DNA from 2 places in the Robertmurraya sp. GLU-23 genome. Region 2 is predicted to be linked to the other one. Evidence: predicted binding sites of a transcription regulator. Region 2 holds the regulator's gene; the other holds the start of a gene.
The links. Region 2 encodes NrdR, which represses ribonucleotide reductase genes. Its sites were predicted from a motif close to AACACNATATATNGTGTT; they were not measured.
Positions count from the first base shown of each region.

Region 1 (7,773 bases), 270 kb from region 2:
GTGGACGGGACTTATGCTCATTCGTGCCTTCCATGAAGCAAATGGCGACACAAAAAGAACAAAGGTAATTGTACCAGACTCCGCTCACGGAACAAATCCAGCTTCAGCAACAGTCGCAGGTTTTGAAACCATTACTGTTAAGTCCGATGAAAATGGATTAGTTGATTTAAATGACCTAAGAAGTGTTGTTGGAGAAGACACGGCTGCCCTAATGCTAACCAACCCAAATACTCTTGGTTTGTTTGAGGAAAATATTCTGGAAATGGCGCAGATTGTTCACGAAGCTGGTGGAAAGCTTTATTACGATGGAGCAAACTTAAATGCAGTACTTTCTAAAGCTAGACCAGGAGATATGGGCTTTGATGTTGTCCATTTAAACCTTCATAAAACATTCACTGGCCCACATGGTGGCGGTGGTCCTGGTTCTGGTCCTGTTGGGGTGAAGAAAGATTTAATTCCATACTTACCAAAGCCAATTGTTACGAAGAAAGACGGAGAATTTGTGTTAGACTACGATCGTCCACAGTCAATTGGACGTGTAAAACCATACTACGGTAATTTTGGGATTAATGTAAGAGCGTATACGTATATTCGTACAATGGGTCCTGATGGATTAAAAGCAGTAACGGAATATGCTGTTTTAAATGCGAATTATATGATGAGACGTCTTGAACCATATTTTGATTTACCGTTTGACAGGCATTGTAAACATGAGTTCGTCCTAAGTGGAAAGAGACAAAAGAAGCTGGGTGTTCGTACACTAGATATAGCGAAGCGCCTGTTGGACTTCGGATATCACCCGCCAACTATTTATTTCCCGCTAAATGTAGAGGAATGCATCATGATTGAGCCAACAGAGACAGAGTCGAAGGAAACTCTAGATGCATTTATTGAAGCAATGATTCAAATTGCAAAGGAAGCAGAAGAGAACCCTGAAATTGTTCAAGAAGCCCCACACACTACAGTTGTAGGGAGATTGGATGAAACAACAGCTGCAAGAAAGCCAATTTTGAGGTATCAAGCATAGTGATGTTAAGAAAACAAAAAGGATTCCGCTCTAAAGAGCTAGGAATCCTTTTCTCTTACTTCACTTTAATTTTACCAGACCACTTTTTGAATCCGCCTTCAAGGTGAGAAAGATCTTTATAACCTTTACGGTAAAGTGTTTGTGCTGCACGGCCACTTCTCATCCCACTTTGGCAATATAGATAAACCGGTTTGTCAGGACGAATTTCTTTCATGCGCATTTTAAATTGCGATAGAGGAATGTTTCTAGCTCCTAAAATATGTCCTGCTTCATACTCGTTCGGTTCACGCACATCAATTAGTTGAGCTTTTCGATAGCCTTCACGGAATTGTTGTTCATTCAGCGTTTTTACAATTTTTCGTTGGTAGAGCCATGTAATCACAGAGTAAGCGATAATGGCAACTACAAGTATAAGGATAAAGTAAAGAGTATCCATAAAGTAACATGTCTCCTTTCGAACAAGCATTACGCCAAGTTATATTATATCGATGTTGAGACTTTGGGTAAAGAGGAACAACTTAATTTTTGAGGACATGTTACTTTCTTTCATTCGTTTCATTTGTTAAGCTAATAGAGCTAGATTTCAACATTAGAAAAAGAGGTTTCATTATGAACAAAGAAATATGGGGTTTCATTGATTCAGGAGAAGGATCTCCTTCTTTTAATATGGCATTGGATGAAGCATTACTTGATTGGCATAGTAAAGGAGAGATTCCGCCAATTATCCGCTTTTATGGCTGGAATCCGGCTACTCTTTCTATAGGATATTTCCAAAAGGTTGAGAAGGAAATCGATCTTGATAAGGTGAAAGAACATCACCTCGGTTTCGTACGTAGACCAACCGGTGGAAGAGGGGTACTTCATGACCAAGAGCTAACTTATAGTGTTATTGTGACAGAAGAACATCCCGACATGCCTAAAACGGTAACAGAAGCATACCGCGTAATCTCTGAAGGAATATTAAAAGGTTTTCAGCTACTAGGGTTAGAAGCTTACTTTGCGGTTCCTAAAACAGCAGAAGAAAGAGATTCTCTAAAAAATCCTCGTTCAGCTGTTTGCTTTGATGCTCCAAGCTGGTATGAGCTAGTTGTTGAGGGAAGAAAAGTAGCAGGAAGTGCGCAAACAAGACAAAAAGGTGTTATTCTGCAGCATGGTTCCATCCTACTAGATATAGATGAAGATAAGCTGTTTAGTCTTTTTAAATATCCGAACGAAAGAGTAAAAGAACGTATGCAAAAAGCCTTTAAAAACAAGGCTGTGGCCATTAATGAAATTAGTTCAAGACAAATAGAGGTAGAAGAAGCCAAACATGCTTTTAAAGAGGGGTTCGAACAAGGTCTAAATATAAAATTGCAACCATTTGAGCTTTCGGAAGAGCAGCTAGAATATGTTCATAAACTGGCGCGAGAACGGTATGAAAGTAATGAATGGAATTTTAAAAGATAAGCGTCGAAATATGTCGCTTTTCTTTTTTTTGTAAAGTTATAGGAAAAAAGCCTATAGTACGTAGGTTTGTCTCATTGTTAGAAAAAGCAAGGAGCGAAATTTGTTAAAATTTATCGCTTTCGCTCGAAAATCTACAAAAATCATCTCTTTTCGCTAGATTCTTAATTTTTTTGAGTTTGACAAAATTGCAGGTGTTTGAACTAAACACAATATATAGTGGTTGTTTTGGAAAAATATATACTATATGTAGACAATATAGTTGATTTCACAATTGGACTGTGGTAATTTAAGAATATTCCTAGCTGTGCTAGATTCTAAATTTCTATTAGTAGTTTTTTACAGAGTAGATTAAAAGAAGCATTTGTATATTTTAAAGGAGTTGTGTGTATGTCTGTTGCGTTTAGAAAAAAAATGAATATTGATGTCGAGAGCTTGAACAAGGACATTAGCTTGTTTCCTCAGGTGCATCCAGTAACCCCAGATATGAAGATTACTCATAAAGGGGTATCAAGACTAGTTATGCTTGACCGTTATACATTTAAAGATACGGAAAAGCTAACATTATCGAACGGAGATTTTGTTGTTCTTACAATTAAAGAAGATCCGAAGTTTCCTGCGAGAGGTCTTGGATTTATTCTTGAAATTGATTGGGACCAAAAGATGGCTAAAGTGCTTGTTGATGAGGAGTTTAGAGGAGTTCTAGATGACCCGGAAGAAGCTAGTACAGGAGTTATTAATCGTTCGCTTGATGTCATTGAAAAGCCATTGGAAGTGTTCTATGAGCAAATTGCGAAACGCAACGCAACAGGCTTGGCTTCAGTAGAGAGAACAGAAGAAAAGAAGGCTGAATGGTTCCAGAAGTTTTACCAGGAACTAGTTAACTTAAACTTCATTCCAGCAGGACGAGTTCTTTATGGAGCAGGTGCTGGAACAGAAGTAACATTCTTCAATTGTTATGTTATGCCATTTGTGCAAGATTCTCGTGAAGGAATCTCCGAGCATCGTAAGCAAGTAATGGAAATCATGAGCCGCGGTGGTGGAGTTGGAACGAACGGTTCAACCCTAAGACCAAGAAACACACTTGCTCGTGGAGTAAACGGCAAATCATCTGGTTCAGTATCGTGGTTGGATGATATTGCAAAGCTAACTCACTTGGTTGAACAAGGTGGGTCAAGACGTGGTGCCCAAATGATCATGTTAGCCGACTGGCATCCTGACATTATTGAATTCATTATTTCAAAAATGCAAAATCCAAGAATTCTTCGTTTCTTACTTGAGACAACAAAAGATGAAACGATTAAAAAATATGCGAAAGAAAAACTAAAGTTTTCTCCTCTTACAGAGAGTGAGCGTTCTATGTACCAAGGGATTGCTAATTACAAAACGATTCCAGGTCATGGTGGTTTTTCTGAGAAAAACATTGCAGACGCTGAAGAAAAGCTTGCTACTGGAGGAAATTTCTCCGTTCATAACTCAGAATTCTTAACAGGAGCGAATATTTCTATCTGTTTAACGAAAGAGTTTATGACTGCAGTTGAAAATGATACAGCGTACGAACTTCGTTTCCCAGATGTGGAAAGCTATGATGCTGAGGAAATGAAAGTTTACAACGAAGAGTGGCATAAAGTCGGGGACGTTCGTGAGTGGGAAAAACAAGACCATAAAGTACGAGTGTACAGAAAGATCCAGGCAAAAGAATTATGGAATCTTATTAACATCTGTGCGACATACTCAGCTGAGCCTGGAATCTTCTTCATCGACAACGCAAACGACATGACAAATGCGAAAGCATATGGTCAACAAGTAGTAGCTACAAATCCATGTGGAGAACAACCTCTTGCACCATATTCCGTGTGTAACCTTGCTGCTGTTAACTTAGCGGAGATGGCAGATAAAGAGACAAAAACGGTTAATTTTGAAAAGTTAAGACAAACGGTCGCTGTCGGCGTTCGTATGCAAGATAACGTTATTGATGCTACACCATACTTCCTTGAAGACAATAAGAACCAAGCATTAGGAGAAAGACGTGTAGGACTTGGTGTAATGGGCTTACATGATCTTCTGATCTATTGTGAGACAGAATACGGTTCTGAAGAAGGAAATGTTCTAATTGATAAAGTGTTTGAAACAATTGCAACAACAGCCTATGAAACATCTGTTGAACTAGCGAAGGAAAAAGGCAGCTTTCCGTTCCTTGTAGGCACTACAGATGAAGAAACGAATCGTCTTCGTAAAGCATTTACGCAAACGGGCTTTATGCAAAAGATGCCTGAGCATGTGAGAGAAGCTATTCTAGAAACTGGAATCCGTAATTCTCACTTGCTAACAGTAGCTCCTACAGGATCAACTGGAACAATGGTAGGTGTATCCACGGGTCTTGAGCCTTACTTCTCGTTCTCATATTTCCGTAGTGGACGTCTTGGGAAGTTTATTGAAGTAAAGGCAGATATTGTACAAGATTATCTTGACCGACACCCAGAAGCGGATCCTGATCAGTTGCCAAGCTGGTTCGTATCAGCGATGGAGCTTTCACCTGAAGCGCATGCTGACGTACAATGTGTCATCCAAAGATGGATTGATAGTTCAATAAGTAAAACGGTAAATGCGCCAAAAGGATATAGCGTTGAGCAGGTAGAAAAGGTGTATGAGCGTTTATACCGCGGTGGAGCAAAGGGTGGTACCGTTTATGTGGATGGATCACGTGATAGCCAGGTATTAACACTGAAGGCAGAAGAAAATACGGCTGATGAATTTGAGCCAAATGTGGAAAAAACACATGTGGTATTAGTTGATACCATTTCGGATCTTCGATCGACTGATGTGACCATTGGTTCTGAAGTTGGAAATACTTGTCCTGTATGTCGTAAAGGAAAAGTAAAAGAAATCGGTGGCTGTAACACTTGTACAAACTGTAACGCACAGTTAAAGTGTGGTCTATAATTTGAGGTTAAAGAGGATGGAAATAATTGTTCCATCCTCTTTTTTCGTTTCTTTATTTTTTTGTTCATACTACCTGTATAACTAGGTTGATGAAATGAGGGAAAAAAATGAAGCCATTCGTTCCACAGCTTGTTTATATAGAACCAGGTGCACTGGAGTATGAACTCGGTAAAGAATTGAAACGAAAGTTTGAAGACATGGGCCTTGAAATAAGAGAAACAACTTCACATAATCAAATACGTGGAATTCCTGGAGACAATGAACTTCAACAATACCGGAATGCAAAGTCCACCTTAGTTGTTGGTGTAAGAAGAACATTAAAGTTTGATACATCTAAGCCCTCAGCCGAATACGCCATTCCTTTAGCAACAGGATGCATGGGGCATTGTCATTACTGTTATTTACAAACTACATTAGGAAGTAAGCCGTATATTCGAACATACGTAAATCTCGAGGATATTTTTAATCAGGCTCAAAAATATATGGATGAACGAGCTCCAGAGATCACTCGATTCGAAGCCGCTTGTACATCAGACATTGTTGGCTTAGATCATTTAACTCATTCCTTAAAGAAAACGATTGAGTTTATCGGTCAAACAGAGTATGGTCAGCTTCGTTTTGTAACGAAATATCATCATGTCGACCATTTGCTTGATGCGAAACATAATGGGAAAACACGATTTCGCTTTAGTGTGAATTCACGGTATGTAATTAAAAATTTCGAACCGGGAACATCAACATTTGATGAACGTCTTGAAGCCGCTAAGAAAGTAGCTGATGCGGGTTATCCACTTGGGTTTATTGTTGCCCCTATTTATCTTCATGAGGACTGGAAGGAAGGGTATCGAGAGTTATTTGAACGTCTAAGTGACTCATTACAAGGAATTGAGTTGCCTAACTTAACCTTTGAATTAATTCAACACCGTTTTACGAAGCCAGCCAAAAAGGTAATTGAAAAGCGCTACCCGAAAACAAAGCTCGAAATGGATGAAGAAAAAAGAAAATACAAATGGGGGCGTTACGGAATTGGAAAGTACGTGTATCAAACCGATGAAGCAGCAGAAATGGAGCAAACGATTCGAGGGTATGTAAAAGAGTATTTTCCCAATGCAGAGGTTAGCTACTTTACGTAAAAGGCCCATACGATAAAAAAATAAAATGATTTAGATTGTCCGCCGTACTATTTCATGAAGTTACTGCTTAAAGATGTATCATATATGTGCATCTAAGGAGTGACTTTCATGTATATTGACGGCGTTTTTTCTGGGGGAGGCATTAAGGGAATTGCCTTAGTTGGTGCCTATGAAGCAATTGAAAATAGAGGCTTTCGATTCAAAAGAGTGGCAGGAACGAGTGCAGGCTCCATTATTGCGTCGTTAATTGCTGCAGGCTATACAAGCAAAGAGGTTTATGAGCTTATAAATGAATTGGATTTAAAAACGTTTTTAGATACTCGGCCTTCGTATCTACCCTTTCGTGTGGCTAAATGGATTCTTCTTTATTGGCGACTTGGGATTTACAAGGGACAGAAACTTGAAGAATGGCTTGCTGAAAAGCTTGCACAAAAAGGTGTTCGAACATTTGCAGACCTTGAACCACAAGCTTTAAGAGTTGTCGCTTCGGACTTATCAAATGGCCGATTAATTATCCTCCCAGATGATTTGCCGTACTATGGAATTAATCCAAATTCATTTTCAGTTGCGAAAGCAATCCGAATGAGCTGTAGCTTACCTTATTTCTTTGAACCAGTTAAAATAAAGCATGACCATACGACAAGTACAGTTGTTGATGGTGGGGTTCTTAGTAATTTTCCCATGTGGCTATTTGATAGTGAGAATGTAAAAAAGGTCCGACCCGTATTAGGAATCAAACTTTCTCATAGTATTCAAGATCGACCGATTAAACAAATAACCAACGCAATTAAGTTATACGAGGCTCTGTTTGAGACAATGAAGGATGCTCATGACTCGAGGTATATTTCAAGAAAGCATGAAAAAAATATCATCTTTATCCCTACAGAAGGGGTATTAACAACGGAGTTCGAATTGACTGAGGAAAAAAAGCAAATCCTTTTCGATTTAGGGAAGGAAAGAGCTTCCCAATTCTTTTCAAAGTGGAGTTATTAAAAAGAGAAACCGAGCGTCTAAAAAGATGCTCGGTTTTTCTTTTTACCTTTTCGACCTTCAATGACCGTTAAATGTGTGGCTGATTTGGATTTATTCGCATGCTTTTTTAACGAAGTAATGGAGCCACTTTTGGCTGAAGGTTTCCGACCCTCTTTTTGTACATACTTCTTTTTTGAACGCTTAGCAGCTTTGCGGAACGCATGCTGTTCTTTTTTGTCGGGACTTCCCTTATAA
Region 1 is NZ_JBRKCV010000001.1:341,762-349,534, forward strand. Features, by position in the region: gene gcvPB (aminomethyl-transferring glycine dehydrogenase subunit GcvPB) at 1-1,027, shown strand, start outside; gene ACVBAX_RS01735 (rhodanese-like domain-containing protein) at 1,083-1,463, opposite strand; gene ACVBAX_RS01740 (lipoate--protein ligase family protein) at 1,637-2,473, shown strand; gene ACVBAX_RS01745 (vitamin B12-dependent ribonucleotide reductase) at 2,861-5,413, shown strand; gene splB (spore photoproduct lyase) at 5,521-6,546, shown strand; gene ACVBAX_RS01755 (patatin-like phospholipase family protein) at 6,655-7,539, shown strand; gene ACVBAX_RS01760 (SA1362 family protein) at 7,557-7,773, opposite strand, start outside.
Region 1: the regulator NrdR is predicted to act here: its motif matches at 2,677-2,694, upstream of ACVBAX_RS01745 (vitamin B12-dependent ribonucleotide reductase).

Region 2 (7,773 bases):
GACATGACCTTCCTTGGACAGCGATCATAATGGATCTCAATGGTTCCACGAACAAGAACTAATTCTGGCTGATATCCCTGCATAATATTTTTACAACTCTCAAGACTCGGGCACTCCGAACATTCCGTACTTTGAGTCGAATATTCATAGAGCTTGGCCAAATTTCTTTCAATCATTTGGCTCGTTAGAATATCACTGTGCTTTGATATAAACTCCCTGATGTCTGGGTGCTGCATAACTTGTCTCTTTTGTCGTTCATACCGTTCTTGAAAGCTTGGACTAGCTGCAAGTTTTTTTAATGTTTCATTGATTGGTTCCAAACACTCACCTCCTAACTCTTAAACCTTTTTAATTTCTCCTGCAAAGCACGTTTTTTCTCTTCCATCTCTTTATTATCTGAGGATATCTGATCAGGTTGACCCTCATCCTCATTTTTATCAAACCAATCTGGTAAGCTTTCTGTTCGTATCGCCTTTTTCCTAGTACTAGTCTTTGGTGTTTGTTTTGCTGTTTGCTTCCCCTCAGCCCAGTCTAAGTATTGTCGATGTTCTTTTTTAGCAAGTTCCATTGCTTCAGACACCGTCTGAACCCTTTTACGCGCCCAATGTGAGGCAATTTTGTCCACATAAGCCTTCGTCAACTTCATATCTGTTTTCAATAATACGTACTGAATGAGCACGTTCACTACACCAGGAAAAAGCTTTTGTTGAAACATGACATCTTCAACAATTTGCAAATCACTTTTTGATGGTTCTCCCCCACCAGATATATCAATTAACAATTGTCGAGGAGACGTTTTCTCAAGGTATTGAACCAATTTCTCTTCTTGAGTTTTAGGCTCCACCGTTGTTGTAACATGTGGAAGTGGTTGTATTTTATCTATTAATAACGGGAGTTGGTCAGAAAAGTTAAGCTGATACCAATCTCTAGCGGATTTTCTAAGTTCATCAATCTGAATCTCACTTGATTCATCAACTGCACTAATCACAATGTTTTTCATTTGGATCGGGTCAATCCCATAAAGGAAGGATAGTTTCGCAATTGCTTCTCGTACCTTTTTATTGATGGCCCGTTTAGGAACAAGCACTTCTGAAAGCCCTGCAAATAGAAGGTCAAAATCAAAATGTGCCTCATCAACCTTAATGGTCTCAGGACTCACTCGATCGAAGTATACACGTTGATCTTCGAGTTTCAGGTCATCTACTAAATGTGATGAAGGGTTACCTGGAACAGCAGAGTCAAATACTTCTTGAAACGACCGTGTAACATTCTCGAACCCATTTTCTTTTTCTAAGAAATGTTCATCACTAAAAAACCTTTTAAGTTTTAAAAATTGATTTTTACCTATTTTCCGATACAAATACACGTTTAGCATGCCATCTAGAAAAAACTGACTAGGTGTTAAAGGCGGCTTTATTTCATATACGAATGATCGAATCCCTTCCTCTGTTCGCACATATGTCGAGAGAAGGCCAATCCCTTCTAATTTTAGACGGGCATCGTAAATTTGTTTTAAATTACTATCCATCACGTTCATAAGAGCATGATGTGAACTACCATCTGATGATAAGCGGTTCTCATCTATTTGCGACCAAAGGGTCATATAGAGACTGTATGCTATCGGACCAATCAATGGCTGATATAAAAGTGTCAGAACCTTTCGATCATAGTCAAATAACAATCCATTTGAGGCCACCTCATAGCGATCCACTGGTAGCATTTCCTGCCAATGCTGAGCCATAGGCTTCATTTCCTCTCTTAAAAACAAACTTCCCTACTAATCCTTTTTTATCAATTCCTTTAATTCTTCAATAAATACGTTAATATCTTTAAACTGTCTATATACAGAGGCAAATCTGACGTACGCAACCTCATCTATTTTTGCTAAACGATCCATAACCATTTCTCCAACTGCTTCACTCTTTATTTCCGATACTCCATGACTGCGAAGTTCTTTTTCTATATCGGAAGTTATTTTTTCTAATTCAGTCAAAGCAACAGGTCTTTTTTCACAAGCTTTAATCAGCCCCCGTAGAATCTTATCACGGCTAAATTCTTCTCTTGTTCCTTCCTTTTTTACGACAATCAACGGAATTTCCTCTACCTTCTCAAAGGTTGTAAAACGAAAAGAACATTTCTCACACTCTCTTCTTCTGCGAATCGATCTATTTTCATCGACAGGTCTTGAATCAAGAACACGCGTATGATTATTTTGACATGTAGGACATTTCATAACATCAACTCCGAAACAGAATGGATTCTGTTGAATCTAACACTATCTTATTAAAACTTCATTTGTAGTACAAGCAATTCTACTCTCCAGCGTGTTTTCCAACACCAATATACGGATGCTTCTTATCTAACTCTTGGTAAATACGAGTGATCTCTGCTCTTAAACTTGGGTATGCTCCCAACAGCACTGTTTGCTCAGTGGAAACATTTATATCTACAGCCGTCTCGTAGGGCTTAACCGTTATAATAGTAATAATGGCAAACATTTTCTTTCCACGATTGATTTCAACTGCAATTTCCCCGTGGTCAATAGAATCACTTACCACTTTTGCATGCTGATCATTTTCAAGGATTTCTTTTACAGATTGAAACAAAGATTGGAGATTTACTCGATAATATCTCGTTCTAAGCTCTTCCTCGACATGATTTTCTTTTGTTTCGCATTGCCGATTAAATTGTCTAAACACCTGTTTTACAAATGACATAATGATTCCTCCAAATAGAAAGATGTATGTACATATATTTTAACCTAAAAGGACTGGCAATGTTAATGTTTCAGTAAAAGAGAAATTAAAAAGAGGTGTATAATATACACCTCTCGAATTTCATAAGTTTAGTAAGCTACGATTATAGTACTTTCGCTTTTGCTTGTTTAACTTGAACAGGACCCATTCCACGAGGAATTTCGATGTTCTCACGAGTTTGAGCACCTAATGCTTCAGCAATATGGTCTGCTGCGATATTAGGATCCATGTCTCCACAAGTATACACATCAATACTAGCATAGCCATGTTCAGGAAAGCTGTGAATAGTTAAATGTGATTCAGAGATAATAACCACTCCACTCACACCTTGTGGTGCAAATTTATGAAAAGCAACCTCGCGAATTTCAGCACCAGATTTTAATGCCGCATCAGCAAAAATTTGCTCAATTTGCTCCATATCATTTAACTTTTCAAAATCACAACCCCATAACTCAGAAATAACGTGACGACCCATAGTTTCCATATTCAAATTTCCCCCTTTAACCATTTTTACTACAGTAACTGAATTTCCCTATTTTTTTGGATTATAACTACCACGGGGGAAAGTTAGTCCAAAGAGGTCCTAACCCTTTAAGTAGATATAGATTCCAAATTTCAAGAAGTTCACGATGACTAGTATACTTTGTTTGTTTTTTTTTTGCAATAATGTATTTAAAAAATCTTTACAAAAAAAAAGAAAAGTAAAATCCCTTTCATCTAATCATACAAAAAATCAGTCTTCTGAGGGTTCCCAGAAGACTGACTATTTACAACGAACTTACTCGTTTAATATTTTCTGAAGCTAAAGACAGTTGATTAGCCACATGTTTCGTTAGATCAACGACCCGACAAGAATAGCCCCACTCATTATCGTACCATGCAAGAACCTTTACCTTGTTCGCACCTATAACCATTGTAGACAACCCATCAACAATCGCAGAATGTTCATTGGTATTAAAGTCAACCGATACTAATGGCTCATCTGTAATGTCGAGTATCCCTTTTAGTTCATCCTTTGAGGCTGTTTCGAATACATCATTGATCTCATCTATCGTTACTTCTCGCTTTAAATCAACAACTAAATCAACTAATGAGACATTGGTTGTTGGAACTCTTAATGACATTCCATGCAGCTTCCCTTTCATTTTAGGTAGCACTAGTGAAAGAGCTTTAGCTGCACCTGTGCTTGTTGGAATGATTGATTGACCACAAGCTCTCGCTCTTCGAAGATCTTTATGCGGATTATCAATATTTTTTTGATCATTTGTATAGGCATGCACGGTCGTCATTAGCCCATTAATTATGCCAAAGTGATCTTCAAGTACTTTTACAAGAGGTGCTAAACAATTTGTCGTACAAGAGGCATTTGAAATGATTTCATGCTCATATATATCTAACTGATGTTCATTCACACCCATAACAATTGTAATATCTTCTCCTTTACCCGGTGCGGTTAATATAACCTTCTTTGCACCCGCTTCTAAGTGGAGACTAGCTTTCTCTCTTGCATTGAATTTCCCAGTCGCTTCGATCACGATATCAACATTAAGTGAATTCCATGGTAACTCCTCTGGATTACGGTGGTTAATTAGCTTCACTCTTTTTCCATTTACTAATAAGGAATCATGTTCAGCTACTACCTCACCATCAAACTTTCCGTGATTTGTGTCATACTTTATTAAATGTGCTAATGTTTCCGCAGGATAACTAGCATTAATGGCTACTATTTCTAATGCATCATCACAAATTGCCTTTCTGAAAACCATTCTTCCTATTCTTCCAAACCCATTAATCGCTACTCTAGCCTTCATGTTACGGCTCCCTTCAAAAGTGTTATACTTTATTTCCGTATTTTACAATTAGTATAACATATTGGTGGTGAATTGTGGTGATAAAAAAACCTATTTTCAACAAAAAAACCATCACATTAATTTGTGATGGTTTTCCAATCCTTAAGAAGCTCTATCAGTTGCTTTTTCGTATCGTCTATCGTCCCATTATTATTAATCATTTTATCAGCAAGCTTCCGTTTATCTTCAATTGGCATTTGAGATTGTATTCGAGCAAGGGCTTCCTCCTTTGTTAACAGATTTCTATCCATTAATCTCTGAAGCTGGACATCTTTCTCAACATACACAAGCAGAACTACGTCAACCATATGCTTTAATCCACTTTCAAATAGTAGTGGAATATCCAACACAACTATTTGGTCTCCTCGTAAAATAGCTACTTCCTTCTTCTCATTCATCCTTCTTCGTACATCCGGATGAACAATTTCATTTAATTTTTGCCTCTTCACATTGTCATTAAAAATGATTTCACCTAATTTGGATCGATTAATCGTTCGATCATCATTCAATATACCTTCACCAAAATATGTAACGATTTGTTCGTATGCTACCTCTCCAATCTCAACGGCCTTTCTTGCTTCTATATCAGCATCAATGACCTCTATTCCCATTTCTTTAAACATATTTGCCACAGTGCTTTTCCCACTAGCAATGCCACCCGTTAATCCAACGACTAAAGTCATATTCTGCTCCTCCGTTTAGCGTAAAAGCCTCCACAAATGGAGGCTTTTTGTTAAATTTTCCATATTCCAATAATGATTAACAATACACCAGGTAAAAAAGCGAAGCGCTGGAGCCAACTGTTCTCTGAAAAATGTTTGCCAAGCTGTAATCCCGCATAAATAAAGAGAAAGCTCATTAATGCTACAGCAGTCCCTAATATGCTTGGAGAAAAGTCTAGCATCGCAGCACCTATTCCGGCCCCAAATGCATCTAAAGATAACGCTAAACCAAGCATATAGGCTTCAATACCATTGATCGTACCCGATTGATCAAAGTCTGCTGACATCGGCTTTCGTAATATTTGAATAACAATCCCAAGAGATTTAATCTCAAAATCAATGATCGTTTTTGGATGGGGAAGCATTGATGAGGACGATTTCTCTGATCGAAAAAATTGAGCGAGAACCCAAGCCCCTAATAAAATGAGTATAAATCCCCCTATACTCTCAGCGATATCAGGTGATAAGACAGACTCAATGAAATGGCCAATAATCATCCCTACAGTGAGTGTTCCTGCAGAGCATAATGAGATCACCGCGATTGACTTAAAAGGAATTCGCATTTTCCTCAGACCGTATGTGAAACCTACACTAAAACTGTCAATGCTAACTGCTAATGCAAGTAGTAATAATGGAACAGATAGTACCATTGGAAAGACTCCTTCCTAACAAAAAGCTAGGATAGTATATGATAGGAGCCCATCCAAGGTTCAACCTACTTCCTCTTTTGACATTTTGGACAAAACACGGTTCCTCGCCCACCAACAACAATTTTTTCTAGAGGAGTACCACATATTTTACAATTTTCACCTTTCCGACCGTAAACAAATAATTCAAGCTGAAACATCCCCATTTGTCCTTGTGAATTCACATAAGATCGTACCGTACTTCCACCCTTTTCAACTGCTTCACCTAGTGTTTCCTTTATTTGTTCATAAAGGATAATCCACTCTTTGTTCTTCAATGAGCTAGCGATTCTCTCAGGGTGAATTTTCGATCGAAAAAGGGCCTCATCTACATAAATATTACCTAGCCCAACGACTACTGTTTGGTCAAGCAAGGCTGTTTTGATTGACCTTTGTGTTTTCGATAATCTTTTTTGCAAATAGGATGACGTAAAATCCGGATCAAATGGTTCAGGTCCAAGAGTCGATAAAGGTGGCTGGTTAAATTCCTTCCCTTTTTCAAATAAGTGCATCGTACCAAATTTACGCACATCTTTGTAGCGGAGTTCTGTTCCGTCGGTAAAAGTAAAAATCACATGCGTGTGGAGAGCGACTGGTTCCTCAGCCTCAAAATGAGCATATCTCCCTTCCATACGCAGATGAGAAATTAAGGCAAATTTTTCAGTATATAAGATAAGAAATTTCCCTCTTCTCCCTAACTGAACAAATCTCTCGCCAACTAAAGCGTCACAAAACTGATCTACATCAGGATGTTTAATAATTTTTGGCCAAAGAACAGTTACTTTTTTGATTTCTTTATCCAAAATAAGCATTTCTAATGTACGTCGAACCGTTTCGACCTCTGGAAGTTCTGGCAATATTCTTCCTCCCAACTGCCTTTATTTCGCGTCAAACCAAGTCGGACCGTAGGAATAATCAACCTTAAGTGGCACCTTCAACTCCACTGTATGTTCCATTACATCAGGGACAATTTCCTTCAATCGCTCGATTTCTTCTTCTGGTGCTTCGAATATTAATTCATCGTGTACAGATAGCAGCAATCGTGTTTTAAGTTTTTCTTTTTCGAGCCTATCCGCCATATCTATCATTGCTTTTTTTATAATATCCGCCGCACTTCCTTGAATTGGCGTATTCATTGCCGTCCGTTCCGCAAAACTACGAAGATTGAAGTTTCTACTCGTTATTTCAGGAATATATCTTCGGCGGTGCAGAAGGGTTGACACGAATCCCTTTTGCTTTGCATCTTTTACGATTTCTTCCATATATTCTTTCACACCTGGATAACTTTCTAAGTATCTTTCAATAAAGCTACCTGCTTCTTTACGTGTAATGTTTAAGCTCTGTGACAACCCATAATCACTGATGCCGTAAACAATTCCAAAGTTTACCGCTTTTGCATGCCGTCTCATGTTAGAAGTTACTTCTTCCTTGGATACATGAAACACATCCATCGCTGTTTTTGTATGAATGTCTAGACCCTCTTGAAAGGCTTCGATTAGCTTTTCGTCATTTGCAATATGCGCCAACACACGTAATTCAATTTGTGAGTAATCAGCTGCAAAAATGACCCAGCCTTCCTCAGACGGAATAAAGGCTTGACGAATTTTACGACCTTCTTCCAGTCTAATAGGGATATTTTGTAAATTTGGATCTGTTGAGCTTAATCTTCCAGTCTGAGTTAAAGCCTGGTTAAATCTTGTATGAACTTTATTTGTTGTAGGATTAATCACTTTAAGTAATCCTTCAATATAAGTGGACT
Region 2 is NZ_JBRKCV010000001.1:67,541-75,313, reverse strand. Features, by position in the region: gene dnaI (primosomal protein DnaI) at 1-320, opposite strand, end outside; gene ACVBAX_RS00355 (replication initiation and membrane attachment family protein) at 332-1,741, opposite strand; gene nrdR (transcriptional regulator NrdR) at 1,778-2,233, opposite strand; gene ACVBAX_RS00345 (hypothetical protein) at 2,313-2,717, opposite strand; gene speD (adenosylmethionine decarboxylase) at 2,860-3,240, opposite strand; gene ACVBAX_RS00335 (glyceraldehyde-3-phosphate dehydrogenase) at 3,524-4,567, opposite strand; gene coaE (dephospho-CoA kinase) at 4,684-5,289, opposite strand; gene ytaF (sporulation membrane protein YtaF) at 5,340-5,978, opposite strand; gene mutM (DNA-formamidopyrimidine glycosylase) at 6,044-6,871, opposite strand; gene polA (DNA polymerase I) at 6,893-7,773, opposite strand, start outside.